4 regions of the Streptomyces sp. 351MFTsu5.1 genome follow, and region 3 is predicted to be linked to each of the others. Evidence: riboswitches for the same ligand, from Rfam matches in the RefSeq annotation. Region 3 holds a riboswitch; each other region holds the start of a gene.
What was found. A riboswitch is a leader RNA that binds a small molecule or an ion and turns the genes downstream of it on or off. The one in region 3 is predicted to bind cobalamin.

Region 1: linked by a shared signal. The riboswitch ahead of H295_RS0138875 (cobalamin biosynthesis protein) and the one ahead of H295_RS0117710 (ribonucleoside-diphosphate reductase subunit alpha) in region 3 are both predicted to bind cobalamin.
Region 2: linked by a shared signal. The riboswitch ahead of H295_RS0105450 (HoxN/HupN/NixA family nickel/cobalt transporter) and the one ahead of H295_RS0117710 (ribonucleoside-diphosphate reductase subunit alpha) in region 3 are both predicted to bind cobalamin.
Region 4: linked by a shared signal. The riboswitch ahead of H295_RS0108380 (ABC transporter substrate-binding protein) and the one ahead of H295_RS0117710 (ribonucleoside-diphosphate reductase subunit alpha) in region 3 are both predicted to bind cobalamin.

What each region holds. Positions count from the first base shown of each region.
Region 1 is NZ_KB911800.1:73,248-80,324, forward strand. It holds gene H295_RS0138860 (class II aldolase/adducin family protein) at 1-404, opposite strand, end outside; gene H295_RS0138865 (inorganic phosphate transporter) at 581-1,834, shown strand; gene H295_RS0138870 (hypothetical protein) at 1,864-2,085, shown strand; cobalamin riboswitch at 2,216-2,359, shown strand; gene H295_RS0138875 (cobalamin biosynthesis protein) at 2,457-3,401, shown strand; gene H295_RS0138880 (cobyric acid synthase) at 3,398-4,906, shown strand; gene cobN (cobaltochelatase subunit CobN) at 4,903-7,077, shown strand, end outside.
Region 2 is NZ_KB911776.1:441,802-448,878, forward strand. It holds gene H295_RS0105445 (nucleoside hydrolase) at 1-522, shown strand, start outside; gene H295_RS0105450 (HoxN/HupN/NixA family nickel/cobalt transporter) at 539-1,675, opposite strand; cobalamin riboswitch at 1,702-1,891, opposite strand; gene H295_RS0105455 (ArsR/SmtB family transcription factor) at 1,972-2,319, shown strand; gene H295_RS0105460 (hypothetical protein) at 2,465-2,683, opposite strand; gene H295_RS0105465 (hypothetical protein) at 2,728-2,943, opposite strand; gene H295_RS0105470 (LAETG motif-containing sortase-dependent surface protein) at 3,081-4,025, opposite strand; gene H295_RS0105475 (glycoside hydrolase family 13 protein) at 4,334-6,001, shown strand; gene H295_RS0105480 (DUF4142 domain-containing protein) at 5,998-6,759, opposite strand; gene H295_RS0105485 (DUF6445 family protein) at 6,972-7,077, shown strand, end outside.
Region 3 is NZ_KB911781.1:186,948-194,024, reverse strand. It holds gene H295_RS0117720 (putative Ig domain-containing protein) at 1-2,036, opposite strand, end outside; gene H295_RS0117715 (ribonucleotide-diphosphate reductase subunit beta) at 2,250-3,263, opposite strand; gene H295_RS0117710 (ribonucleoside-diphosphate reductase subunit alpha) at 3,263-5,644, opposite strand; cobalamin riboswitch at 5,767-5,913, opposite strand; gene H295_RS0117705 (GNAT family N-acetyltransferase) at 5,949-6,449, opposite strand; gene mctP (monocarboxylate uptake permease MctP) at 6,523-7,077, opposite strand, start outside.
Region 4 is NZ_KB911777.1:395,210-402,286, reverse strand. It holds gene H295_RS0108405 (non-reducing end alpha-L-arabinofuranosidase family hydrolase) at 1-213, opposite strand, end outside; gene H295_RS0108395 (LysR family transcriptional regulator) at 782-1,708, opposite strand; gene H295_RS0108390 (PrpF domain-containing protein) at 1,841-2,959, shown strand; gene dctA (C4-dicarboxylate transporter DctA) at 2,956-4,419, shown strand; cobalamin riboswitch at 4,570-4,746, shown strand; gene H295_RS0108380 (ABC transporter substrate-binding protein) at 4,800-5,849, shown strand; gene H295_RS0108375 (FecCD family ABC transporter permease) at 5,846-6,859, shown strand; gene H295_RS0108370 (ABC transporter ATP-binding protein) at 6,856-7,077, shown strand, end outside.

The DNA.
Region 1 (7,077 bases), on a different contig from region 3:
CCGCCGAGCGCGCCGGTCATGTAGTGGATCGCCGGGAGCTCGGGGACGAGGGTGGAGACGGCCGTGGCGTGCACGGCGTGGGTGTGGACGATCGCGCGGGCGTCGGTGCTGCGGTAGACCGCGAGGTGCATGGGGAGTTCGCTGGTGGGGACCAGGGTGCCGAGGACCTGGTGGCCCTGGAGGTCGACGCCCGTCAGGTCGGCCGGTGTGAGGCGGTCGTAGGGGACGCCGGACGGGGTGACGAGAACCGTGTTCCCGACCCGGACCGAGACGTTGCCGGAGGTGCCGACGACCAGTCCGTCGGAGACCGTCCGGCGGGCCGTGTCGACCAGCTCGGCCCAGGCCTCCGCCTCCTGCTGTCCGCTGCCCTGTACGTTGCGCGGTTCGTGCTGTTCCTCAGCCATGCCGTGATCCTGCCAGCCCCTGGCTCCGGGACGGATGGGTCGCGCGGGGGCCGCGGGGCCGGGCCCGGCAATCGCCTGAGATTACGGTCACCGTGCGGCCTGCCTCAGTTCATCTTCCGTTCACTCAGGTTACTTACCTTCAACATGCCAATGACCTCGAACGATTGCCTGGGTAAATGGAAAACTTCTCGCTGATCCTCGCGATTGTGGTTGTGACCGCACTCGCGTTCGATTTCACGAACGGTTTTCACGACACCGCCAACGCGATGGCCACCACCATCTCGACCGGTGCGCTCAAGCCCAAGGTCGCGGTGGCCATGTCCGCCGTGCTGAACCTTGTGGGCGCCTTCCTCTCCGTGGAGGTCGCGAACACGATCTCCAAGGGTCTCGTCGACGAGACCGGCATCCGTCCCGAGGTCATCTTCGCCGCCCTGGTCGGCGCGATCCTCTGGAACCTGCTGACCTGGCTGGTGGGCCTGCCCTCCAGTTCCTCGCACGCCCTCATGGGCGGCCTGATCGGCGCCACCATCGCCTCGGCGGGCTTCGGCGCGGTGCACGGTGACGCGCTCGTCACCAAGGTTCTGATCCCCGCGGTCGCCGCCCCGATCGTCGCGGGCGTCGCCGCCATGCTGGCCACGCGGTTCTCCTACTCGCTGGGCAAGAAGGCCGACGGCAAGGCCGCCGCGAAGGGCTACCGCGGCGGTCAGATCGCCTCGGCCGGCCTGGTCTCGCTGGCCCACGGCACCAACGACGCGCAGAAGACGATGGGCATCATCACCCTCGCCCTGGTCGCCGGCGGCGCCGTCGCCCCCGACTCGGACCCGCCCACCTGGGTCATCCTCTCCGCGGGCCTGGCCATCGCGCTCGGCACGTACATCGGCGGCTGGCGGATCATCCGCACCATGGGCAAGGGCCTGACCGAGCTCGAGCCGCAGCAGGGCTTCGCCGCCCAGACCAGCGCGGCCACCGCCATCCTGGCCTCCTCCCACCTCGGCTTCTCCCTGTCCACCACGCACGTCGTCTCCGGTTCGGTGATGGGCGCGGGCCTCGGCCGCAAGGGCGGGGTCGTGCGGTGGTCCACGGCCACCCGGATGTTCGTGGCCTGGGGGCTCACCCTCCCGGCGGCGGCCCTGGTCGGCGCGCTCGCCGAGTCCGTCACCGGTCTCGGTGACTGGGGCACCGCGGTCGTGGCGCTCTTCCTCGTCGCCTCCAGCGCGGCGATCTGGAAGATCTCGCGCCGCGAGGTGGTGGACGCGTCCAACGTCAACGCGACCGACGAGCCGGCCGGTGTGGTGACGCAGGCGATCGCCGCCGTGACCCCGCCGCCCGCGGGCACCGTGACCGAGGGCCTCACCGCCACGATCCCGGCCCCGCCCACCGCCGCGGAAGCCACCGCCACGGAAACGGCCGCCCCGCCGGCCGCCGTCTGAGCCCGCACCAGTCCTAAGGAAGCCTCACCATGAAGATCGACTGGGAAGCCCTCGGCTCCGTCTTCGGCGTCAGCCTCGTCGTCACCGTGGGCCTCGTGGCCCTGTTCACCCTCGGCATCATGGGCCTCTCCCGCCAGGAGCGGGCCACCGCCCAGGGCGGCTCGGCCGCTCTCGCGGTCACCGGCGCCTACGCCTGCTTCGCGGCCTGCGCGGCGGCGGTGGCGTACGGGATCTATCTGATCGTGGCCTGACGACACCTCGTCACCCGACGGCCGGGTGGGCACGGAACCCCGAGTTCTGCGCCCGCCCGGCCGTCCCCGTGTGACCCGTGGTGTGGGGTTCTGCACACTCCCCCGTCGCAGGTCAACAGCAAGTTGACGGGTCTCGAAGGCCCGTGGTGGACTGCCGGAGCCATTTACGGCAGCAGGAGAGGAAGCCGGTGCGAATCCGGCGCGGTCCCGCCACTGTCACCGGGGTAGACACCCCCGGGAGCCAGGAACTCTCGCCGCCGGACTCGTCGAACCAGGGCGTGGACACCCTGAGTGAGGACATGACGCGATGCTCGCCTGCCGATCCACCAGCGGTACCAGGCACCTGAACGACCCTGCGATCGGCTGACCCGGTGCGTGCCGATCGCGTTTTCGCGTACGGCGCCGCCGCCGGTCTGATCGGTGACCTCCTGCTCGGTGACCCGCGTCGCGGGCACCCGGTCGCCGTGTTCGGGCGGGCCGCGGGTGCTGTGGAGCGGGTGCTGTGGCGGGACCACCGGGGCTGGGGCGCGCTGCACACCGCCGTGTGCGTGGGCGGCGCGGTGGGGCTCGGGGCCGTGGCGCAGCATGCCGTACGTTCCTCCCGAACCGCCTCCGTCCTGCTCACCGGCGCTGCCACCTGGGCCGTGGTGGGCGGGACTTCACTGGCCCGCGAGGCGCGGCTCATCGGCCGGGCTCTGGAGGCCGGGGACGTCGAGGCGGCCCGGGAGCGGCTGCCGCATCTGTGCGGGCGGGACCCGCAGGCCCTCGACGCCGACGGGATCGCCCGGGCCGTCGTGGAGTCCGTCGCCGAGAACACCTCCGACGCCGTCGTGGGCGCGCTCGTGTGGGGTGCCGTGGGTGGGGTGCCGGGGCTGCTCGGGTTCCGGGCCGTCAACACGCTGGACGCCATGGTGGGTCACAAGTCGGTCCGCTACCGGCGCTTCGGGTGGGGTTCCGCGCGGCTCGACGACCTCGCCGGGTGGCCGGGGGCACGGCTGACCGCCGTACTGGCGACGGTCGCCGGGGCGGATCCGCGGGGTGCCCGGCGGGCGTGGCGTCAGGACGCCGGAAAGCATCCGAGCCCCAACGCCGGGCCCGTGGAGGCCTCTTTCGCGGGGGCGCTCGGGGTGCGGCTCGGCGGGACGCTCTCCTACGGGGGGCGCATCGAGCACCGGCCCGTGCTCAACGGGGACGGGCGCGCTGTGGCCTCGTACGACATCGAGCGTGCCGTGCGGCTGTCGCGGCGGGTCGGGCTGCTCGCGCTCGGCGCCGGTGCGGTCGCCGCACGGCTGATCCGGAAGGGACGTACGGCATGAGCGGGGGGCTTCTTGTCGCCGGCACCACCTCCGACGCGGGAAAGAGCGTCGTGACCGCCGGGATCTGCCGGTGGCTGGTGCGGCAGGGGGTGAAGGTCGCGCCGTTCAAGGCGCAGAACATGTCCCTCAACTCGTTCGTGACGAGGGAGGGTGCCGAGATCGGGCGGGCGCAGGCCATGCAGGCGCAGGCCTGCCGGGTCGAGCCGACCGCGCTGATGAATCCCGTGCTGCTCAAGCCCGGTGGGGAGCAGAGCAGTCAGGTCGTGCTGCTCGGCAAGCCCGTGGGCGAGCTGAGCGCGCGTGGCTATCACGGCGGGCGGCAGCAGAAGCTGCTCGGGACCGTGCTCGACTGCCTCGCCGAGTTGCGGGGCACGTATGACGCGGTGATCTGTGAGGGAGCCGGCAGTCCCGCCGAGATCAATCTGCGGCGGACCGACATCGTGAACATGGGCATCGCCCGTAATGCCCGCATTCCGGTTCTCGTCGTCGGTGACATCGACCGCGGCGGGGTCTTCGCCTCCTTCTTCGGGACCGTCGCGCTGCTCTCCCCCGAGGACCAGGCGCTGGTCGCCGGGTTCCTCGTCAACAAGTTCCGGGGGGATGTCTCGCTGCTGGAGCCGGGACTGGAGATGCTTCACGGGCTCACCGGGCGGCACACGTACGGCGTGCTGCCCTTCCGGCACGGGCTCGGCATCGACGAGGAGGACGGGCTGCGGGTGTCCCTGCGGGGCACCGTCCGGGAGTCCTCGGTGAGCCCTCCGGTGGGTGAGGACGTGCTGCGGGTCGCCGTCTGCGCGATCCCGCTGATGTCCAACTTCACCGACGTGGACGCCCTGGCCGCCGAACCGGGTGTCGTGGTGCGGTTCGTGGACCGGGCGGAGGAGCTGGCCGACGCCGACCTCGTCGTCGTCCCCGGCACCCGGGGAACCGTCCGCGCGCTGGAGTGGCTGCGGCAGCGGGGGCTCGCGGAGGCCATCTCGCGCAGGGTCGCCGAGGGGCGGCCCGTGCTCGGCATCTGCGGCGGGTTCCAGATCCTCGGCGAGCACATCGAGGACGAGGTCGAATCGCGCGCCGGCTCGGTCGACGGCCTCGGACTGCTGCCCGTCCGCGTGCGGTTCGCGCGGGAGAAGACCCTCACCCGGCCGGTCGGCGAGGCCCTCGGGGAGCCGGTCGAGGGGTACGAGATCCATCACGGGGTGGCCCAAGTAGGCGGCGGGGAAGCCTTCCTGGACGGCTGCCGGGTCGGCCAGACCTGGGGGACGCACTGGCACGGCTCCCTGGAGTCGGACGGGTTCCGACGGGCCTTCCTGCGGGAGGTGGCGGCCGCCGCGGGCCGCCGGTTCGTGCCCGCCCCCGACACCTCGTTCGCCGCGCTGCGCGAGGAGCAGCTCGACCGGCTCGGCGACCTGATCGAACAGCACGCGGACACGGACGCGCTGTGGCGGCTCATCGAGTCCGGCGCGCCGCAAGGACTGCCTTTCATTCCACCGGGAGCGCCCGCATGAGCACAGTGTTGTTGTTGTCGACCGCCGACACGGACCTGCTGGCGGCCCGGGCCGCCGGGGGTGCCGACTACCGGATCGGCAATCCGACCCGGGTGGATGTCGCGGAGGAGCTGCCGGCGCTGATCGAGGGCGCGGACATCGCCGTCGTACGGCTGCTCGGCGGCAAGCGGGCCTGGGAGGACGGGCTGGCCGCGCTGAAGGCGTCCGGCGTCCCGACCGTGCTGCTGGGCGGGGAGTCCGTGCCGGACGCCGAGCTGATGGCGGAGTCGTCGGTGCCGGCTGGTGTGGTGGCCGAGGCGCTCAAGTACCTCGTGGAGGGCGGGCCCGGGAACCTCACCGAACTCGCGCGGTTCCTCTCCGACACCGTGCTGCTGACGGGTGAGGGGTTCGTCGAGCCGCAGAAGATGCCGGAGTGGGGCATCCACGGCGACCGTCCGATCGACGCGGACCGTCCGACCGTCGGCGTGCTCTTCTACCGGGCTCATGAACTCAGCGGCAACACCGCCTTCGTGGACACCTTGTGCGATGCGATCGAGGCGGGGGGCGCCAACGCCCTTCCCGTGTTCTGCAGCTCGCTGCGGGGGGCGGACCTCGATCTCTACATGGTCCTCGACTCGGCCGACGCCCTGGTAACCACCGTCCTCGCCGCCGGCGGCACCCACGCCTCGCAGGCCTCGGCCGGCGGTGACGAGGAGGCATGGGACATCGGGGCGCTCGCAGACCTCAATGTGCCCGTCCTGCAAGGGCTTTGCCTCACGTCGTCCCGCGCGGTCTGGGACGAGTCCGACGCCGCCCTCTCCCCCATGGACGCGGCCATGCAGGTCGCGATCCCGGAGTTCGACGGGCGGCTGATCACCGTGCCGTTCTCCTTCAAGGAGCAGGGGCCCGACGACGTCCCGGTGTACGTGGCCGACCCGGAGCGGGCCGCACGGGTCGCCGGGATCGCCGTACGGCACGCGAAGCTGCGGCACAAGCCGAACGCCGAGAAGCGGCTGGCGCTGGTCTTCACCGCGTACCCGACCAAGCACTCGCGGGTCGGCAACGCGGTAGGACTGGACACACCCGCTTCGGCGGTGCGGGTGCTGGACGCGCTGCGGGACGCCGGGTACGTGGTCGAGGGGCATCCGGACAACGGTGACGAACTGATCCACCGGCTCATCAACGCCGGTGGCCACGACGTCGAGTGGCTCACCGAGGAGCAGCTGGCCGCGGCGCCCGCGCGGGTGCCGCTCGCCGACTACCGGGCGTGGTTCGACAAACTGGACCCGTCGTTGCGGGACGCGATGCTTGAGGCGTGGGGGGAGCCGCCGGGCTCGCTGTACGTCGACGGGGACGACATCGTGCTGGCGTCCCTCCAGTTCGGGAACGTCGTCGTGATGATCCAGCCGCCGCGCGGCTTCGGGGAGAACCCGATCGCGATCTACCACGACCCGGACATGCCGCCGTCCCACCACTACATGGCCGCCTACCGGTGGCTTGAAAACTCGTTCGGTGCCGACGCGGTCGTCCACATGGGCAAGCACGGCACGATGGAGTGGCTGCCGGGCAAGGGGCTCGGCCTGAGCGGGGGGTGTGCCCCGGACGCGGTGCTCGGTGAGCTGCCGCTGGTCTACCCCTTCATCGTCAACGACCCCGGCGAGGGCACCCAGGCCAAGCGGCGCGGGCACGCCACCGTCGTCGACCACCTGGTGCCGCCGATGGCACGGGCCGACACCTACGGCGACCTCGCCAAGCTGGAGCAGCTGCTCGACGAGTACGCGCTCGTCTCCGACCTGGACCCGACGAAGGCGCCTGCCGTGCGGGCGCAGATCTGGACGCTGGTCAAGGCGGCCGAGCTCCACCACGACCTGCATGTCGAGGACCAGCCGGACGACGACGACTTCGACGAGTTCGTCATGCACATCGACGGCTATCTGTGCGAGATCAAGGACGTGCAGATCCGCGACGGGCTGCACATCCTCGGTGGCGGGCCGGTCGACGAGGCCCGGGTGAACCTGGTGCTCGCGGTGCTGCGGGCCTCGCAGGTGTGGGGCGGGCAGGCGAACGCCCTGCCGGGGCTGCGGGCCTCGTTCGCCGCTCACTTCGGCCTCGACGAGAAGGAGTTGCTCGCCGAGCCGGGGGCGCCGGTGAAGGTCCCGGTCGAGCTGTCCGACCTCGTCGAGGGCCCGTCC
Region 2 (7,077 bases), on a different contig from region 3:
GAGCGGATCGTGTTCATGGGCGGGGCCGTGGCGACCGGGAACGCCACGCCGGTCGCGGAGTTCAACGTCTGGCACGACCCCGAGGCGGCCGCCGTCCTGCTCACCGCGGGCGTGCCGATCACGATGTACGGCCTCGACGTCTTCGAGCGGGTCGTCGTCCCCGCCGCCGACGTACAGCGGCTGCGGGCGAGCACGGAGCCCAGTCTGCGCATGGCCGGTGAACTCCTCGCCCACCGCGACCCGGCCAGTACCGGCGACCCCACCCCCACCGGCGGGCTCGGCGACGCGGGCGCGGTCTGCGCGGTCGTCGACCCCGACGGACTGACCACCGAACTCCTGCCGGTGGAGGTGAGCCTGGCCCCGGGCCCGACCCGCGGCCAGACCGTCGTCGACCGCCGTCGCCGCCCCGGAGAGTCCGAGATCCACGACGGCGAGCGCGAAGTGACCCTGGTGGACGTCGGGTTGGGCGTGGACGTGGAGCGGTACGTGAAGCTGTGGCTGACGGCGGTGGAGGGCGCCTAGGGCCTGTTGCGGTCCCTCAGGAGCTGCTGACGCCCCACCGCTGCTCCACCTTCGCGAGCCGCCAGTAGGCGATCGCCCCCCCCCACACCACCACGAACAGACCGACGATGACGTACCCGACGTTGTCGAGGTCGATGTCGGCGATCCAGGTGGTGAGGGCGTCGGTGAGGTCGAACTTGTCGTGCAGGACGCCGACCAGCTCGATCGTGCCGATGAAGAAGGCGACCGCGATGGACAGTCCGGTGATGGCGAGGTTGTAGAACACCTTGCGCACCGGGTTGGAGAAGGCCCACTGGTAGGCGAAGTTCATGAAAGTGCCGTCGAGGGTGTCGAACAGGCTCATGCCGGCGGCGAAGAGCAGGGGCAGGCAGAGGATCGCGTACCAGGGGAGTCCGGCGGCCGCGCCCGAACCGGCCATCACCATCAGCGTGACCTCGGTGGCCGTGTCGAAGCCGAGCCCGAACAGGAAGCCCAGCGGGTACATCTGCCCCGGCCGGGTGATGGACTTGGTGAGCCGCCCGAGGATCCGGTTCATGAAGCCCCGCGAGTCCAGGTGCTGTTCCAGCTGCTTCTCGTCGTACGACCCCGCCCGCATCGCCCGGAAGACCTTCAGGATGCCCACCAGGGCGACCAGGTTGAGGGCGGCGATGAGGTAGAGGAAGGTGCCGGAGATCGTCGTACCGAGGAAGCCGAGCACCTGGTGGGTGCTGGAGCCCTCGTTCATGACCTTGCCGGCCAGCTGGGTGCCGCCCGCGATGAGCGCGGCGAGCAGGACGACGACGCTGGAGTGCCCGAGGGCGAACCAGAACCCCACGGACACCGGCCGCTTGCCGTCGGCCATCAGCTTGCGGGTGGTGTTGTCGATCGCGGCGATGTGGTCGGCGTCGAAGGCGTGCCGCATGCCCAGGGTGTAGGCGGTGATGCCGAGTCCGACGCCGAAGGCCTTGGTGCCGACCTCGTAGTGGGCGGGGACGACGAGCAGGAAGAGGATGCCGAACGCGACGACGTGCAGGGCGGTGATCACCGCGAGCAGTCCGGCGGTCTTGAGGGTGTCCTCGCGCCGCCAGCGGAAGCCGGGGGCGGCACCGGTACCGGTTCCGGTACTGGCACCGGTGGCGGGGGGCGTGGCCTTGGACAGGGCAGGCTCGGTCATACGGTCAGCTCCAACACCTCGTGGATCAGTTCCTGACGTGCCGTGGCCGGTCTCCTGGCTTACGGGTCGTGCGTGTCCGCGCCTGCCTTCCCAGTCGTACGACCAGTGGCTTCGACGGCACGGACACTTCCCGATCACAGTGGCGAGGGCCGCGCCGGTCTGGACCTTTGAGGGGTCGTCACCGGCTTCCCGAGCACCACGGCCCGCCCACCGTAGGGGGTGCCGGCCTCCCCTGCATAGCTGCGCACCTGCGCAGGTATGGAAGATCACACAGGGGCGCCTGCGAGGATGAGCCCATGCACCTCGTCCCGGCCGACCGAGCCGACCGCCGCACCATCGACGGACACCGGGTGTGCGACGCCATCGCCGCGATCGGCGACCCGGACGACGTCCGCACCTGGTCCGACCGTTTCGCCCTTCTCGCCGACCCCAACCGCCTCTCCCTCCTCCTCGCCCTGCACCGCACCGGCCCGCTCGCGGTCTCCGACCTCGCGATCGCCACGGGCATGAACGACCCGGCCGTCTCGCAGGCGCTACGGCTGCTGCGCGCGGCCGGGGTCGTGGCGGGGGAGAAGGAGGGGCGGGTGGTGCGGTACCGGGTGGTGGACGAGGCGGTACGGGGGTTGTTGAAGCAGGTGTCCTAGCGGGGCGGCCGGTCGTCGCGGGGGCGGGGGCGGGGGCGGAGGCCGGAGATACGGGTGTCTGTGCTTCGGGTGTCTGCGACGCCGGTGTCCGCGGTCTGGGCGACGGCCACGCGTCGCGGGTGAGCGAGCCGGCCGGCAGCCCGCTTCACCCCTCCGGTCCCCACCGTTCCGGGCCCACGCCGCGCCAGTCGATCCAGCTCGACTGCGCGACCTCCGCCGCGTCGATCTCCAGGCCCGCTCGGCGGAGGAATTCGGCCACGTCGGCCAGGTTGTGGGCGAGGCCCAGGATCTCGCCGTCCACGCGTACGCGGCGGCCGCCGGTGGGGGACGGCGGGTGGACGATCACTCGGATCGGGCCGGACATGTCTTCAGGATCGTCCGCGGTGTACGGTCCCGCACTTCGGTCCGTCATCGGTCGAGCCGTCCCCTCGCCTGGTCGCGCAGCTCCCACCACTCGGCGGGGCGTGGGCGCCGCCGCTCCCAGTGGGGATGGAAGAACAGCTCGGTCGACAGCCGGTACAGGCGTCGGCGCAGCTCGGTGCGGCCGGGGTGCTCGGCGAGGCGCTGGTACGTGGCGCTCCACTCCCGCTGCGTCCGGGCGAGGTCGTCGGGGAACGATCGCATGCCCGGATTCAATCATGTGTTCGATTTTATGGGCCAGGGCCGTCGTCTCCAGGTACGTGCGCACCGTCCGGCCCCGGACACGCCGAAGGGGCCGCCCGCACCGGTGAACCGGTGGGACGACCCCTTCGGAGGACGGGTCAGGCGCGCGTGGCCTTGCGGCGGCGCGTCGCCAGGACGATGCCCGCGCCACCCGCGAGCAGCACCGCCGCGCCGCCCGCGATCAGCGGCGTGTTGCTGCTGGCGCCGGTCTCGGCGAGGTTGTCACCGCCGCCACCGTTCGGGGTGGGGGCGCCCGGGGTCGACGTGGACTCCGAGGCCGACGGGGTCGGAGTGTCCGTGCCCGGGGTCTCGGACGCCGGAGGCGTGCTCTCGGAGGCCGGCGGGGTGGACTCCGAGGCCGGCGGGGTGGACTCCGAGGCCGGCGGAGTGGTCTCCGAGGCCGGCGGGGTCGCCGGAGGCGTGGTCTCGGTGGTCGTGCAGTCCTTCGTGCCGCCGTTCCAGGCAGCGATCAGCTTGTCCTTGATGACCGGGTGGTCCGGGCCCTTGGGGAGGTCGCCGTGCGGGAAGCCGTCCTTGGCGTCGAGCTTGCCGTCGAACTTGGTGTTGCCGCGGTAGAGGTCGACCTGGCCGAAGCAGCCCGCGTCGGGGATCGCGACGTCGAGGGTGTCGACGGCGCCGGCCTTGACGGTCACGCTGTCGAAGTCGTGGAAGACCTGCTCGCCGGAGGTGGCGAACGTCGGGCCGTGCGCGAGGTAGGACGCGAGGGAGGCGGTGCACGTGGTGGCGTCGCCCGCGGCGCGGACCTTGACGTGGACCTTGCCGTCGTCGCCCGGCTTGAGGTTCTGGTCGTCGACCTTGACCGAGGCGAAGAAGTTCTTGCCGTCGAGGGAGAACTCGCAGCGGTCCGTCTCGGTCTTCGAGCCGGCGCCCGTGCCCGGCTTGTAGTGTCCGCCGTCTCCCCAGCCCTTGCCGCCGGGGCAGTCGGAGGCCGAGGCGACGGAGGCGAGGGCGGCGGAGAAGGCGAGCGTCGCGGCGCCCGTCCCCAGCAGACGACGAAGGGTGACACGTCTCGCTATGGACATACGTATCCCGTCAGGATGAGAGTGAGTGATCACAGGAAGCATCAGAAACACTGGGCTCATTGGTCACATGCGCCACGGTGTTCACACATCGTGGTTCTCCGGCCGAATGCTGTCAACCTGCGGTGATGCAAGGGGCGTTCGAAAGCCGTCACAATTTCGACACAGCGGGAATGGGCGACTCCGGTAAAGCCCCGGTTGAAATTCCCGTGAGTGGACAGATATCCCCTTTGTCGCCCATTTTGGCGTCCGCTGTGTCCCCTACGCGAATTCGCCACCGTACGGAATGCACGCACTTCAGAGGAGCCCGCGTGATCTCCCGCACCACCACGCCCGACCTCTCCGGCAAGGACCCCGACTGGTGGCGGCAGGCCGTCGTCTACCAGGTCTATCCTCGCAGCTTCGCCGACGCGGACGGCGACGGCCTCGGGGACATCAGAGGCGTCACCGAGCACCTCGGCCACCTGGCCGCCCTCGGCGCCGACGCCCTGTGGCTGAGCCCCTTCTACCCCTCCGAACTCGCCGACGGCGGCTACGACGTGGCCGATTACCGGGACGTCGACCCGCGCCTGGGCAGCCTGGACGACTTCGACGCCATGGTCGCCGAGGCCCACCGGCTCGGCCTGAAAGTGATCGTCGATCTTGTCCCGAACCACACCTCCCACCAGCACGTCTGGTTCCAGGAGGCCCTCGCCGCGGGCCCCGGCTCCGCCGCCCGCGCACGGTACGTCTTCCGGGACGGCCGCGGCGCGCACGGCGAACTCCCGCCCACCGACTGGCAGTCGGTCTTCGGCGGCAGCGCCTGGCGGCGGGTGCCGGACGGGCAGTGGTACCTGCATCTGTTCGCCCCCGAGCAGCCCGACCTCGACTGGTCCAGCGAGGAGGTCCGCGAGGACTTCCGCACCACCCTGCGGTTCTGGTCCGACCGCGGGGTCGACGGCTTCCGGGTGGACGTGGCACACGCCCTGGTCAAGGACCTGACCGAGCCGCTGCGCGACCTCGGAGACCTGCCCGGGGTCGCCGAGGAGGCCCTGGACCACCTGGCGCCGGGCAGCCACCCCTACTGGGACCGCGACGAGGTCCACGAGATCTACCGCGACTGGCGCACGATCCTCGACTCCTACACCCCGCCCCGCACGGCCGTCGCCGAGGCCTGGGTGCCGGGCGCCCGCCGCGCGCTGTACGCCCGCGCCGACGAACTCGGCCAGGCCTTCAACTTCGAGTATCTCCAGACCCCGTGGGACGCCGACGCGCTGCGCCAGGTCATCACGGACTCCCTCGCCACCGCGCGCACGGCGCACGCCTCGGCGACCTGGGTGCTCTCCAACCACGACGTCGTACGGCACGCCTCCCGTCTGGTCCTGCCGCCGGGCACCGACGAGAACGCCTGGCTGCTCACCGGCGGCCAGGCGCCCGCCGTCGACCTCGCCCGGGGGCTGCGACGCGCTCGCGCGGCCACGCTGCTCATGCTGGCGCTGCCGGGATCGTCGTACGTCTACCAGGGCGAGGAACTCGGGCTGCCCGAGGTCGCCGACCTGCCCTTCGAGGTGCTCCAGGACCCGATCTGGGAGCAGACCGGACGGGTGCGCAAGGGGCGCGACGGATGCCGGGTGCCGCTGCCGTGGACCACGACCGGGCCGTCGTACGGCTTCGGGGCGGGCGGTGCCTGGCTGCCGCAGCCGCAGTGGTTCGCCGAGTACGCCGTCGAGGCCCAGGACGGCACGGAGGGCTCCACCCTGGAGCTGTACCGCACCGCCCTGCGGCTGCGCCGCAAACTCCTCCAGGGGGAGGACCTGACCTGGGTGCACACCGCCCCGGCCGGGGTGCTGGACTTCGTCCGGCACGAGGGCTGGCGGTGTGTCACCAATCTGTCGGAGACCGCGGTCCCGCTTCCCGAGGGGGAGGTGCTGCTCGCCAGTGGATTGCCGGCGAACGGGCTGCTGGGACCGGACACCACGGTCTGGCTCGGGCAGGGCTAGCCCACCGTCGGTGAGGCGCCCGCCGCCGGGGCGCCGCCGCCGTTCGCGTTGTTCTCGCCCGGGATCCCGAGCGGGGTGGACGTCGGGTTCGGCGGCGGGGTCAGCACGACCATCGGCGCGCCCGGCTGCGGGGCCGGTGGCGTGAGGTCGGTGGCGGGCAGCTTCGGCGGGGTGGTCTGCATGAACAGGGCCTGGTCGAAATTGACGAAGCCGGTCTTCTCCATGACCGTCATGTGGTCGAGCACCGTGTCGTTGGCCATGTCGGCCAGCGAGCGCACCAGGGAGTTCTTGGTGGTGGAGCGGATCTTCGCGATCGCGTTGAAGATCGAGCCGTGCGTCACCCGCAGGATGTTGGCGAAGTTCGAGTCGAACTGCTGGCCGGAGCTGGAGTCGATCGTGTTCACGAAGCCGACCTGCTGGGGGCTCGCCACGTTCGGGATGGTGATGTTCAGCATCGGGGCGATCTTGCGGCAGGCTGCGTCGAGGGCCGCGTGTCCGTCGATGAGGTGCTTTCCGGCCTCCTTCACCTCCGGGGTCGTCCCCTTCTGCTGGGCGATCTGACCCAGCGGGTACTCCCACAGACCGGCCGCCCGCACCTTGACGACGAAGTCGCGGTCCTGCTCGGTCAGCGGTCCCCACTGCGTCTGCGCGATGATTCTGTCCTGTGCGGTGGCCGCCTGACTGACACCCAGCATGGACGGGTACGCGAGCGCGCCCAGGGTCAGCGTGAGGGCTCCGCCTACGAACAGCGTTCCCATCGCGTTGCGCGAGAGTGGCACCGTGCCTCCTGCCCGATCGGTGACCCTGCCGGCAGCCGGGTCGAACGCACAGGAGTACGCACACGGGGGCTCAGGTGTTCACCGGCCCTTCCCCGGTTGACCGTTCGTTGACCGCTTCACGGGGAAGTCGCGGGGAAGTCCGGGGCAAATCACGGGAGAGAACGGACGGGCCCCGGATCTAGATTCACTGCATGTCCATGCCACAACAGCGGTCGCTTCCCGTCCTGCCCTACCGCAAGCCCACCAAGGGCCGCGACTACTGGGTCCTCGACGACGTGCTGCCGGACGTCGACGCCG
Region 3 (7,077 bases):
GTGACGGCCGTGTCGTCGAGGACGAAGCTGGTCTGGAGCGAGGAGTCCTCGACCCCGCTGAACTTCAGCGTGACGGTCGAGCCGGCGTACGAGGAGAGGTCGAACGACTTCTGGACGTAGCCGGAGGCCGCGTTGACGTTGGAGTAGGTGGCCAGGGTGGTGGAACCGGCGCTGACCGTCAGCTTGTCGTAGGCGGTACTGCCGGTCTCCTTGGTGTCGATGTGCAGGTAGAAGGTGAAGGTGGCCTTGCAGCCGCTCGGCACGGCCACCGACTGGGAGAGCGTGTCGGTGTGCGCGGAGCCGTAGCCGTCCAGCCAGGCGTAGTAGGAGCCGCTGTGCGCCGACTCGCCGGTGCCGTTGGTGATGACCCCGCTGGACGCGGTCCACGTGGTGTTGCCGGACTCGAAGCCCGCGTTGCCGAGCAGCTGGGACGAGGTGCAGGTGCCGCCGGTCGAGCCCACGGTCCAGGTGAAGGAGGTGGAGCCGGAGGCGCCGGTGGAGTCCTTCGCGGTGACGGTGACCTGGTAGGTGCCCGCGGTGGACGCCGTACCCGTGATCTTGCCGGTGGAGCCGGCGATCGACAGCCCGGTCGGCAGGCCGCTCGCGCTGTAGGTCAGGGCCGCGCCCGCGCCGTCGGTGGCGCTGATCTGGAGGCTGACCGTGCCGCCTGTCGTCGTGGACTGGCTGCCCGGGTTGGTGACGGTCACCGTGTTGCCGGTGCTGGTGCCGGCGGTGAACGCGGTGGTGCCGTTGGGGGTGCCCCAGCCGGTCGGTCCGTCGTAGCCGGTGGTCGCGGTGCAGAAGTACGACGGGGAGCACGAGCCGTTGTTGCCGCTGGTGACGTCGTACAGGTTGCCGGTGTGGGAGTAGGGGTACTTCGCCGGGTAGTCACTGGAGCCCGGGGTGCCCGCGAGGGCGTAGACGCCGGCGATGATCGGGGCGGAGGCGCTGGTGCCGCCGTAGACGGCCCAGCCGGAGCCGCCGTAGGTGTCGTAGACCGCCACACCGGTGGCCGGGTCGGCGACCGCGGAGACGTCGGCCTCCATGCGCTTCGAGCAGCCCGTGTCGGTCTGCCAGCTCGGCTTCGGGTCGTAGGCGGAGCAGCCGGAGCCGGTGCCCTCGGTGGAGCTGGTCTTCCAGACGGACTCGGTCCAGCCGCGGGAGGTGGAGGACGTCGACAGGGCCGTACCGCCGACCGCCGTCACGTACTGGGACGTCGCCGGGTACTCGGCGCCGTAGGCGGAGTCGCCGGCGGAGACGGTGATCGCCACACCCGGGTGCTTGAAGTACGAGGTGTCCTCGCTGGTCTGCGAGGAGGCCTCGTCGCCGCCCCAGCTGTTGGAGACGACCTTGGCGCCCAGGGACACGGCCTCGTTCTCGGCGATGCCGAGGTCGGTGTCGTTGGCCGAATTGGCCTCCACGAGCGTGATGTTGCAGTTCGGGCAGACCGCGCTGACCATGTCGATGTCCAGCGCCTCCTCACCCGCCCAGCCCGTGTCGTTGGTGGGCAGCGAGGTGGTGGAGCCGGTCTGGCTGACCTGCTTGAAGCAGCCGTTGGCCTTGGTGCAGGCGGAGAGGCCGTACTGCGAACGGTACGTGGCCAGGTCCGACTCGGCGTTGGGGTCGTTGTAGGCGTCGACGACGGCGACGGTCAGGCCGGAACCGCCCGTCGAGGGCAGGTTGTACGCGCTGTGCAGGTTGGCCGGGCTGAGGCCGGAGGGGGCCGCGGCGGCCAGCGCGGTGGCGAGGCGCTGCTTGATGTCGGTACGGCGCTGGGCGAAGCAGGAGGCCTCGCCGGGGGCCGCGGTGGCGCACAGGTGGGTGGTCGGGACCTTCTGGCCGGCCTTGCCGGTGGTGTGGAAGGTCTGCCGCTCGGGGGAGGTGAGGGCCTTGCTGTTCTGGGTCACCCGGGAGGTGTGGGTGGCCGCCGGTGCCGCGTGCGCCGGTACGGCCGCGAATCCGGCGAGGCCGAGGGCGAGGGCGGGTATTGCTGCGGTCAGGAGTCTTCGCAGGCTCCGTCGGGGCATTTCACGCATGGGGTACTGCCTCCATCGGTGGGGTTACAGGCAGGCCCGTGACGCGCGTAGCGGCGGCAGATCACGCAGTCATGAGCATGACGTGCCAGAAGCTAGCGGCGGGTGTGAAGGCGGGAGAAGAAGCCGGAGGAGAACTTTGCTGCCCCATAGCAGCCTCATGGACGGCCCATGGAAGCTCCATGGGCCGTCCACTGGCCGTTCCTTACTTTGTGGTCAGAAGTCCTCGTCGAGGTCGACCGTGCCCTCCACCGCGACCTGGTAGGCCGACGGACGGCGCTCGAAGAAGTTCGTCAGCTCCTGGACGCCCTGCAACTCCATGAAGGAGAACGGGTTCTCGGAGCCGTACACCGGCGCGAAGCCGAGCCGCGTCAGGCGCTGGTCGGCGACGCACTCCAGGTACTGCCGCATCGACTCGGTGTTCATGCCCGGCAGTCCGTCGCCGCACAGGTCCCGGGCGAACTGGAGTTCCGCCTCCACGGCCTCCGCCAGCATGTCGGTGACCTGCTGCCGGAGCTCCTCGTCGAAGAGCTCCGGCTCCTCCTTGCGGACGGTGTCGACCACGTCGAACGCGAACGACATGTGCATGGTCTCGTCACGGAACACCCAGTTGGTCCCGGTGGCGAGGCCGTGCAGCAGACCCCGGCTGCGGAACCAGTAGACGTACGCGAAGGCGCCGTAGAAGAACAGGCCCTCGATGCACGCGGCGAAGCAGATCAGGTTGAGCAGGAAGCGACGCCGGTCCGCCTGGGACTCCAGGCGTTCCAGCTTCTCCACCTCGTTGATCCACTTGAAGCAGAACCCGGCCTTCTCGCGGATCGAGGGGATGTTCTCGACGGCGTCGAAGGCGGCCGCCCGGTCCTCGGGGTCGGGGAGGTAGGTGTCGAGCAGCGTCAGGTAGAACTGGACGTGCACGGCCTCCTCGAAGAGCTGACGGCTCAAGTAGAGCCGCGCCTCGGGGGAGTTGATGTGCTTGTACAGCGTCAGCACCAGGTTGTTCGCCACGATCGAGTCGCCCGTCGCGAAGAACGCCACCAGCCGGCCGATGAGGTGCTGCTCGGCGGGGCTGAGCTTCGCCAGGTCGGCGACGTCCGAGTGGAGGTCGACCTCCTCGACGGTCCAGGTGTTCTTGATGGCGTCCCGGTAGCGCTCGTAGAAGTCCGGGTAGCGCATGGGCCGGAGGGTCAGCTCGAAGCCCGGGTCGAGAAGGTTCTTGGCTTCGGTGGTCATTACTGGCATGCCTCGCAGGACTCGGGGTTTTCCAGGGAGCAGGCGACGGCGTCTTCCGGGGCCGCCTGCTGGACGGGGACGGTGGCCTGGGCCGCGCGGGCGATACGGGTCGCCGGGCGCGAGCGCAGGTAGTACGTCGTCTTCAGCCCGGACTTCCAGGCGTACGCGTACATCGAGGAGAGCTTGCCGATGGTCGGCGTCTCCAGGAACAGGTTCAGGGACTGCGACTGGTCGAGGAACGGGGTCCGCGCCGCCGCCATGTCGATCAGGGAGCGCTGCGGGATCTCCCACGCCGTGCGGTACAGCGCCCGTACGTCCGCCGGGACCCACGCGAAGTCCTGCACCGAGCCGTTCGCCTCGCGCAGCGCCTCACGGGTGCGGGCGTCCCAGACGCCCAGCGCCTTGAGGTCGTTCACCAGGTACGAGTTGACCTGGAGGAACTCCCCGGACAGCGTCTCGCGCTTGAACAGGTTGGAGACCTGCGGCTCGATGCACTCGTACACCCCGGCGATCGAGGCGATGGTCGCGGTGGGCGCGATGGCCAGCAGCAGGCTGTTGCGCAGACCCGTCGTGGCCATGCGCTCGCGCAGCGCCGCCCAGCGCTCGGGCCAGGCGAGGTCCGTGGCGTAGTGGTCCGGGTGCAGTACACCTTGAGCGGTACGGGTCTTCTCCCAGGCCGGCAGCGGGCCGCTGCGCTCGGCGAGGTCGGTGGAGGCCTCGTAGGCGGCGAGCATGATGCGCTCGGCGATCCGGGTGGAGAGGGCCTGCGCCTCCGGGGAGCCGAAGGGCAGCCGCAGCTTGAAGAAGACGTCCTGGAGGCCCATCGCCCCGAGGCCGACCGGACGCCACTTGGCGTTGGAACGCCCCGCCTGCTCGGTCGGGTAGAAGTTGATGTCGACCACCCGGTCGAGGAAGGTGACGGCGGTGCGGACGGTCTCGTCCAGCCGCTCCCAGTCGACGTCGCCGGTCCTCGTGTCGACGAACGCGCCGAGGTTCACCGACCCCAGGTTGCAGACCGCCGTCTCCCCGTCGTCCGTGACCTCCAGGATCTCCGTGCAGAGGTTGGAGGAGTGGACCGTGTGCCCCGGCAGGGCCGTCTGGTTGGCCGTGCGGTTGGCGGCGTCCTTGAAGGTCATCCAGCCGTTGCCGGTCTGGGCGAGGGTGCGCATCATGCGGCCGTAGAGGTCACGGGCCGGGATGGTGCGCTTCGCGAGCCCCCTGCCCTCGGCCGCGCGGTACGCGGCGTCGAACTCCTCGCCCCACAGGTCGACCAGCTCGGGCACGTCGGCGGGGGAGAAGAGGGACCACTCGGCGTCCGCGTTCACCCGGCGCATGAACTCGTCCGGGATCCAGTGCGCGAGGTTCAGGTTGTGCGTACGGCGGGCGTCCTCGCCGGTGTTGTCCCTGAGCTCCAGGAACTCCTCGATGTCGGAGTGCCAGGTCTCCAGGTAGACCGCGGCCGCGCCCTTGCGCCGGCCGCCCTGGTTCACGGCGGCGACACTCGCGTCCAGCGTCTTCAGGAACGGGACGATGCCGTTGGAGTGCCCGTTGGTGCCACGGATCAGTGAACCGCGGCTGCGGACGCGGGAGTACGCGATGCCGATGCCGCCGGCGTGCTTCGAGAGCCGGGCCACCTGGTGGTAGCGGTCGTAGATGGAGTCGAGCTCGTCCTTCGGGGAGTCGAGGAGGTAGCAGGACGACATCTGGGGGTGCCGGGTGCCGGAGTTGAAGAGGGTGGGGGAGGAGGGGAGGTAGTCGAGGCGGCTCATGAGCCCGTAGAGCGCGGCGACTTCGTCCAGGGCCCGGGTCGTGTCGTCCTCGGCGAGCCCCGACGCGACCCGGAGCATGAAGTGCTGGGGGGTCTCGATGACCTTGCGGGTGATCGGGTGCCGCAGCAGGTAGCGGCTGTGGAGGGTGCGGAGCCCGAAGTAGCCGAAGCGGTCGTCGGCCTCGGTGTCGACGAGCGCGTCGAGCCGCTCGGCGTGCACCCGTACGAACTCGGCGGTCCGGTCGGCGATCAGGCCCTCGCGGTGGCCGACCGCGACCGAGCCGGTGAACGACGTGACGCCCTGCGAGGCGGCCTCCGCGGCGACGGAGATCGTCAGCAGCCTGGCGGCGAGCCTGCTGTACGCAGGGTCCTCGGAGATGAGCCCGGCGGCGGCCTCGGTGGCCAGCTCGCGCAGCTCCGACTCGTCGGCCCGCGCGGACCGGCCGCGGAGCGCGGCGGCGGCGACGCGGCCGGGGTCGGCGTCGGGCAGGTCGGCGGTCAGCTCGGCCAGGGTCCGCAGCAACGCGGCTCCGGGGCCGTCGTTCTCCTGCCCGGTCCGCTGCTCGGTCCGCTCGATCGCCGCTGAGGCCGGATCGGCTGGCGCGATGGTCACGTGGGGCTCTCCCTCGCTGGCACGGGGCCTTGCGGAGGGCAGGGGGCAGCACACGAGCGCACACGGCGTCGCGTCCACCGGCCCATTCCACGAGGCCCGGACGTCATGACACCCGGGCCACGGTGGCCGGGCGTACTGTCGGCAGGTCCTCGGACTGACGCTCATGTGCGCTTATGCGCGCATGAGTACACCGTTGCGGGACAGTTCCGGATTCACACCGGATTCCCCTGCGACGACAGCGAGCATGAGCATACATCTTGTGCCAGGTGGTGGAAGCAGGCCCATATGTTGTGTCGCGGTGACTTCAGAGCGTCAACTTGTAGGTGAGGAGCGTGAAGTCGTTGCCGGGGATCGGCTTCCAGTCGCGTTCCGGGACGCGGGTGAAGCCCAGACGTTCGTAGATGCGGTGGGCCGAGCGCATGGTGGGCTGGGTGCACAGGACGAGGTCGGTGCCGGTTGCCGCCGCGCGGTCTACGCAGGCCTGGACGAGGGCCTGGCCGACGCCCCGGCCCCGGGCCTCGTGGGCCACGGCGAGCATGCGGATCTCGGCCTCTGCGGGGCTGGCGAGTTCGGCCAGGGGGCCGCCGTGGGGAACGTAGGTGACTCCGCCGAGGAGCCGGCCGTTCTCGGCGGCTACCAGGACCTCCGCGGCCTCCGCTCGCTTGGCCACGTTCCTGAGTTCCTGGAAGTACCAGTCGTCCTCGTCGCCGAAGGCGAGCAGGCCGTCCCGGAGGTAGGCCTGGGCGGTGATCTCGCCGAGGGGTTCGTAGTCGGTGGGTTCTGCGGGGCGGATCAGTATGTCCATGCGGGTGAGTGTGCACGACGTGCACGGCAACGGGCCGCCGGACGACCTCTCCGACGGCCCGTGAACGGTGTGCCTAGTGGCTCGACCCCGCTGTCGCGGGCGGAAGCTCCACCTCCACCCCCGGGTCGCCCGCGTCCGCCGTGTAGTCCTCCGGGCTGGTCTCGTCCACACCGTCGGGGGCCTTCGCCGCCTTCAGGACGAACGTCAGGACCACCGTCACCGCCACGTTCAGGACGAACGCCGTCAGGCCGATGTAGCCGATCTCGCCGATGCCCGGGATCTCCTTCGCCGAGCCGCCGAAGTGCTTCTGGGTCGGGGAGGCGACACCGTACGCCGCGAACGTGCCGTAGACCATGCCGACCGCCCAGCCCGCGAGCAGCGCCCAGCGGTGGAACCAGCGGGTGAACAGGCCGCCGACCAGGGCCGGGAAGGTCTGCAGGATCCAGATGCCGCCCAGGAGCTGGAAGTTGATGGCGACCGTCTTGTCCATGGTCAGGACGAAGACCAGCGCGCCCACCTTCACCAGCAGGGACACCAGCTTGGAGACCTTCGTCTCCTGGGCCGCGGTCGCGTCCGGCCTGATGAAGTCCTTGTAGATGTTGCGGGTGAAGAGATTCGCGGCCGCGAT
Region 4 (7,077 bases), on a different contig from region 3:
CTGGTTGGTCCCGCCCCAGCAGTCGTAGATCTGAAGGCTCGTCCCGTCGGTCTGGGCGGCCCCCGGTATGTCGAGGCACCGGCCGGAGCCGACGCCGCGCACGGCGCCTGTGGTGGCTGCCTGTGCCGGATCGGCGATCAGCAGGGCTGCTACGGCGGTGAGAGCCGCGAGCACCACGGACAGGTGCTTACGGCCTGCTGTACGTCTGAGCATGGGGTCCTCGTTTCAGAGTGCGCGGTTCCGGTCAGCCCATGGCTGTTCGACATGTCGAACAATGGTCGAAGGGTCGCGCAGGCGAAAGGCGGAACAGGGGCGATCCACTTCACTCATACATGGGATGGATTAGCGGGTAAGGGGGTGGTCGGTGTCTAGCCCTGCGACAAAGATTGCAGCGTTGAGGCGCTAGAAGTCTGATTCGCTTCCTGGACAACCTTGTCAAACATGGGGTGTTTTGTAGAAGCGGTGGAGGTGATGTGGGCGCGCGGACACAGGTTGGCCCGCACGTCTGAGACATCCGCCGCCGGTCGCCGTGAGCAGCGTGGTGCCGCGGCCGGAGTGATCGGGGAGGCAGGCGCGCCGGCGCCGCTGCGCCAGGCTCAGGTGGAAGTCCAGTGCCGGCAGGAGTGGTCGAGACCGAGATCGAGATCGAGGTCACCACCGTCCTGGCCGGTTCGGGCGCCGGCCGGTGCCGGCCCGTCGCAGTGAGCGTTCCAGCCGGCCCTCGCACCGCTGAACCGCCGGTGGACCGGGGCCACGCTGAGCATGCGTCATGGAGCGGCGGTCAGGGCTGCTCCGGCACGCTCCCACCCCCGGCGGCCGCCGCGCTGTCCCGCAGAAAGCCCACGAAGGCCTCGGCGGCCGGGGTCAGGGCGTGGTCGCTCATGCGGACGAGGAGGATGCGGCGCACCGGGGCGGGAGGCAGCAGCGGCAGGACGCTGACGCCGCCGCGGATGCCTTCCAGGGCCAGGGTGGGGGCGAGGGCGACGCCGATGCCGGCCGCGACCATCGCCTGGGCCTCCTGGTAGTCGTGCGCCTCGTAGGCGATCTGCGGCTCGAAACCGGCCGTACGGCAGCTGCGGGCCAGGGCCTCGGCCACCGGGTGGTTCTCCGCACGGGTGATCCAGGCGTCCTCCGCGAAGTCGGCGAGGGCGGCGGAGGCGCGGCCGGCGAGGGGGTGGTCCGCACCGACGAGGAGCGCCGGAGGGTCGTCGACGAGCGAGGTGACCACGATGTCCTCGCGGTCGATGCGGTTCCAGTCGTAGTCCCACATCAGGGACATCTCGATCTCGCGGTTCTCCAGCATCGCCCACAGTCCCGCGATCCGGGCGCTGCGCACCGTCAGCCGTACGTCGGGGTGCGTGCGGCGGAAGGCGATCACCGCCCGGGGGAGCAGGGACGCGCCGACGGTGGGGAAGGTTCCGACCCGCAGGGTGCCCGCCCGCAGTCCCGCGAAGTCGGCGAGTTCGTTCTCCGCGGCCGTCAGTTCGCGCTCGATCCGCTTTCCCCGCTCGGCCAGCGCGCGCCCCGCGTCGGTCAGGGTGACGCCCCGCGCATGACGCTCGAGCAGGGGTTGTCCGGCTTCCGCTTCCAGTCGGCTGACCTGCTGCGACACCGCTGACGGCGTGTAGTTGAGGGCGCGTGCGGTGGCCGTCACCGAGCCCCGGCGGGCGACCTCCGTGAAGAGCAGAATGCGCCGGACGTCGAGCATCCCGCCACCTCCAGCGTTCAGTTCACGTTAATACCCATGCAGATTTTCGAGATTGTACTTCACGCTGCCCGCGCCCACTGTGGATCGCAGCCCGCACGGAGATGCCGTCGGGATGTCCCTGAGGAGTCCGTTGTGTTGCGTGTGCAGGGCGAGATGATCCGCGGCGGAACCAGCAAGTGCTGGATCTTCGACCACCACGACGTGGTGGCGACCGGCGTGGACGCCGACACCCTGCTGCTCGCCGCCTACAATGCCGCGGACCCCCGCCAGATCGACGGCGTCGGCGGCGCCTCCTCCACCACCTCCAAGGCGGCGATCGTCCGGACCTCGACGAAGCCGGACGTCGACGTCGAGTACGCCTTCGCGCAGGTCGGCATCGGCGACGCGCGGGTGGAGTGGACCAGCAACTGCGGCAACTGCGCCACCGCCGTGGCCCTGTACGCCGTCCACCACCACCTGGTGCCTCTCGGACCGGAGTCGACCACCGTACGGATGCTCAACATCAACACCGGGGCCCGGCTCAGCGGCACCATCCCCACCCCGGGCGGGACCGCCCCCGACGCGGGGACGGCCCGGGTGCCGGGCACCGCCGCACTCGGCGTGCCGGTGCTCCTCGGCTTCGAGGACCCCGCCGGTACGTCGACCGGCCGGGCCCTGCCGACCGGCCACGCCCTGGACACGCTGACCGGGGCCACCGGCACCGTCGAGGCCTCCCTGGTCGACGCCGGCGCCCCGGCGGCGCTGTTCGAGGCCAAGGCGTTCGGCCTCGACGGCACCGAGTCCCTCGCCGACTTCGCCACGGCGGTGCCCGCCCTCACCGTGCTGCGCCGGCAGGCCGCCCTGGCCATGGGGCTGGTCAAGGAGAGCGACCCCGTCAGCCACGCCGTCCCGAAGGTCGGAGTGGTCGCCCGCCCTGTCACTTACCGCACCACCGATGGCACCCTCGTCCCACAGGACGAGTACGACCTGGCCGTGCGCATGGTCTCCATGCACGCGCCCCACCCGGCGATCGGTCTCACCTCGGCCGTAGCCCTGGCCACCGCTGCCGCCATCCCCGGCACCCTCGCCCACCGCGTCGCCCGGCAGACCGCCGACGGCTCGCTGCGGCTGGGCACCCCGGCCGGTGTCATCACCGCCCGAGCCGTCCCCGCGAAGGAGGGTGCGTCCCCCACGGTGCTGCTGCACCGCGCCGCCCGCCGCATCGCCCGAGCCGAACTCCTCGTTCCCGTCCTGGAAGGACGCCCCGCATGAGCCGCAACGACGCCGCCCCGGGTACCGTCGACGCACCACCGAGCCGCCTGCGCGGTCTGCTGTCCCTGCTCTACGTCCAGTGCCTGATCGGCGTCCTGGCCGGGGCCGCCGTCGGCGCGCTGTGGCCGTCGTTCGGAGCCGACCTCAAACCGCTGGGCGACGGGTTCATCGCGCTGGTCCGCATGATGATCGCGCCCGTCATCTTCTGTACCGTCGTCCACGGCATCGCCTCCATGGGCAACGCCCGTGCCGTCGGCCGGGTCAGCCTCAAGGCGCTCATCTACTTCGAGGTCCTGACGACCGTCGCCATGGTGATCGGGCTGGTCGTGGTGAACGTCGTCCAGCCCGGCAGCGGGCTGCACGTCGACCCCTCGACCCTGTCGACCAAGGGGCTGCCGCCGGAGGCGACCGCGAGCCACGAGAGCGTTTCCGCGTTCCTGCTCGCCATGATCCCGGACACCCTGCTCAGCGCGCTGACCGGCCACGAGATCCTGCCCGTGCTGTTGGTCTCGGTGCTGTTCGGCTTCGGCCTGAACGCCGCGGGCGAGGCGGGCGCGGGGATCATCCAGGGCATCGAGAAGCTCTCCAGGGTCCTGTTCACGCTGATCCGCTGGATCATGCGGCTGGCCCCCATCGGCGCCTTCGGCTCCATGGCCTTCACCATCGGCAACTACGGCCTGGACACCCTGCGCCACCTCTTCCTGCTGGTCGGCTCCTTCTGGCTCACCGCCCTGTTCTTCGTCCTGGTCGTGCTCGGCACCGTCATGCGCCTCAACGGCCTGCGCCTGCTGCCCTTCCTCCGCTACATCAAGGAAGAGCTGCTGATCGTGCTGGGCACCTCGTCCTCCGAGCCGGTGCTGCCCCGCATGATGGCCAAGCTCCAGCACGCCGGTGCCTCGAAGCCGGTGGTCGGGATCACGCTGCCCGCCGGGTACTCCTTCAACCTCGACGGCACCGCCATCTACCTGACCATGGGCTCGGTCTTCCTCGCCCAGGCCCTCGGCATCGACCTCAGCCTCACCCAGCAGCTGTCCATGCTCGCCGTCATGCTGCTGACCTCCAAGGGCGCGGCCGGGGTGACCGGTTCCGGCTTCATCGCCCTCGCGGCCACTCTCAGCGCCGTACCGCATGTGCCCGTCGCCGCGCTGGCCCTGATCTTCGGCATCGACCGGTTCATGTCCGAGGCCCGCGCCCTGACCAGCGTCGTCGGCAACGGCGTCGCCACCCTCGCGGTCGCCAAGTGGGAGGGACAACTCGACGAGGAACGCGCCAGGGCCGTGCTGCGCGGCGAGATCCCGTACACCTCCACGCCGTCCGGAGCACAGCCCGAACCGGCGTCCGACCCGCAGGCCGGGGCGCCCGAGGACACGGACCCGAAGGCCGCGGCCGGTGGGGCCGGGGACACCGACCCGAAGGTGGCGGCAGGGGCGGGCCGTGAGCCGGTGCCAGCCGCCGGCTGACCCACCCCGCACCGCCGGTCCGGAGCACGCGCTCCGGACCGGCTCTTTCGCGGGTGACGGCTGTCGCGCCTCGGAGTACGGCACACGCGGACGCCCCACGATCGTGCCGTACCCCGTCACGGACCGCAGCGTCCGAGCATGCGACGGGCTTGGTAGCCTCGTCGGGCCAGTCGAGCCACATCCGAGGCCAGGGAATCCGGTGCGAATCCGGAACTGACGCGCAGCGGTGAGGGGGACGGGCGGGGCACGACGCCACTGGGAGACCGGGAAGGCGTCCCGTCCGGACGAACCCGAGTCCGAAGACCTGCTGGCACCTCCGCGCCCCGGCGCGGGGGACGTCCGTAGGCCAGGCTCCGCGTAAGAGCCCCGACTCCTAAGGCATGCCCGTGCTCCGCACCCCCGTCCTGCTCCGTACCCCGGCGCTCCTGCTCGTGTCAGCCCTGCTGCTCACCGCGTGCGGTGCGTCCGACGCGAACGACCCGAAGTCGCAGGAGGCCGCCGCCGGTTACCCGGTGACCCTCGACAACTGCCGTCGCGAGATCACCCTGACGTCGGCCCCGAAGCGGGCCGTCTCCCTCAACCAGGGCTCCACCGAGATCCTGCTGTCCCTCGGCCTCGCCAACCGGACGGCGGGTACGGCGACTTGGACCGACCCGGTGATGAAGGGCCTGGAGAAGGCCAACGCCTCCGTGCCGCGCCTCGCCGACAACAACCCCTCCTTCGAGAAGGTCCTGGACGCCCGGCCCGACTTCGTCACGGCCTCGTTCGTCTCCACCCTCGGCAGGGGCGGGGTCGCCACCCGCGAGCAGTTCGAGAAGCTCGGGGTGCCGACGTACGTCTCGCCCTCCGACTGCTCCGCGGGCAAGGACAACGCCGGCGGCGGCGACGGGTCGCGCAGCGAACCGCTCACCCTCGACGTCGTCTACGGCGAAATACGCGACCTCGCCCGCGCGTTCGGTGTCGAGGAGCGCGGCGAGAGGCTCGTCGCCTCGCTGAAGAAGCGGGTGAGCACGGCCACCGCCGGGATCGACGCCTCGGACGTCTCCCTGATGTACTGGTTCGCCAACTCCCAGTCGCCCTACCTCGCCGGCTGCTGCGGCGCGCCGGGTGCCATCACCCGTGCGGTCGGTTCGCGGAACGCCTTCGCCGACACCCACGACGAGTGGCCCCAGATCAACTGGGAGACGGTCGCGGACCGCGACCCCGACGTCATCGTGATCGGCGACCTGACCCGCAAGCAGCAGACCGCGGAGACCGCCGAGGCGAAGATCCGGTTCCTGGAGACCAACCCCGCCACCCGCAACCTGACCGCCGTGCGCAAGAAGCGCTACGTCCTGCTGTCCGGCCAGGCCATGAACCCGTCCGTCCGCACGGTCGAGGGCATCGAGAAGGTGGCGGCGGGACTGCGGGACTTCGGACTCGCCAAGTGACCCTCCGTACACCGCTGTTGGCCGGCGGGGGCCTGGTCGCGCTGCTCGCGTCGATCGCCGTCGCCGTGACGATCGGACCGGCGGACATCTCGACAGGGGACGTGTGGGCCGCCGTCGCGGCCCATCTCGGCGTCGGCGACGGCACGTCGGCGCCGCTGCGGGACGGCATCGTCTGGGATCTGCGCATGCCGCGCACGCTGCTTGCCGCCGTGTGCGGGGCCGGGTTCGCGGTCTGTGGGGCGGTGATGCAGTCGCTGCTGCGCAATCCGCTCGCCGACCCCTTCGTCCTCGGTGTCTCCTCCGGGGCGTCCACGGGAGCGGTCGCCGTGGTCGTGCTGGGAGTGGGCGGGGGAGTGGTGTCCCTGTCGGCGGGCGCCTTCCTCGGCGCGCTGCTCTCCTTCGCCCTGGTCCTCCTGCTCAGCCACACCCTCGGCGGCAGCACCGACCGGGTGGTGCTGTCCGGGGTGGCCGCGATGCAGCTGTTCTCCGCGCTGACCTCGTTCGTCGTCCTGACCTCCGCCGACGCGGAGACCACCCGGGGCGTGCTGTTCTGGCTGCTGGGCTCGCTCGCCGGCGCCGACTGGGGCCAGGTGCTGCTCTGTTCGGGCGTCCTGGCGGGGGTCCTCGTCGTGTGCCTCGGGTACGCCCGTACGCTCGACGCGTTCGCCTTCGGTGACGAGGCCGCCGCCGGACTCGGGGTCCGGGTCGCCCGTACCCGCATGGTCCTGCTCTGCGCGACCGCGCTGCTCACCGCCGCCCTGGTCAGCTGTGCGGGGGCGATCGGCTTCGTCGGCCTGGTCCTCCCGCACGCCACCCGTGCCCTCACCGGCGCGGGCCACGCCCGCCTCCTGCCCGTCACCGCGCTGACGGGCGCCGTGTTCCTGGTCTGGGTGGACACGCTGGCCCGTACCGTCCTCGACCCCCAGGAGGTCCCGGTGGGCGTGGTGACGTCCCTCATCGGCGTGCCCGCGTTCGTGGCCGTGCTCTACCGCGGAAGGAGAAGGGTGTGACCGGCCTGCACGCGGACCGTGTCGTACGGCGCCTCGCCGACCGGCTCGTGGTCGACGGCGTCACCCTCGCTCTGCGTCCCGGGGAGACGGTCGGACTGCTGGGCCCCAACGGGTCCGGGAAATCAACGTTGTTGAGGCTGCTGGCCGGGGTCCTCGCGCCCACCGCCGGAGTCGTGGCCCTCGACGGACGCCCGCTGCCGGAGGTCGGCCGACGCGCC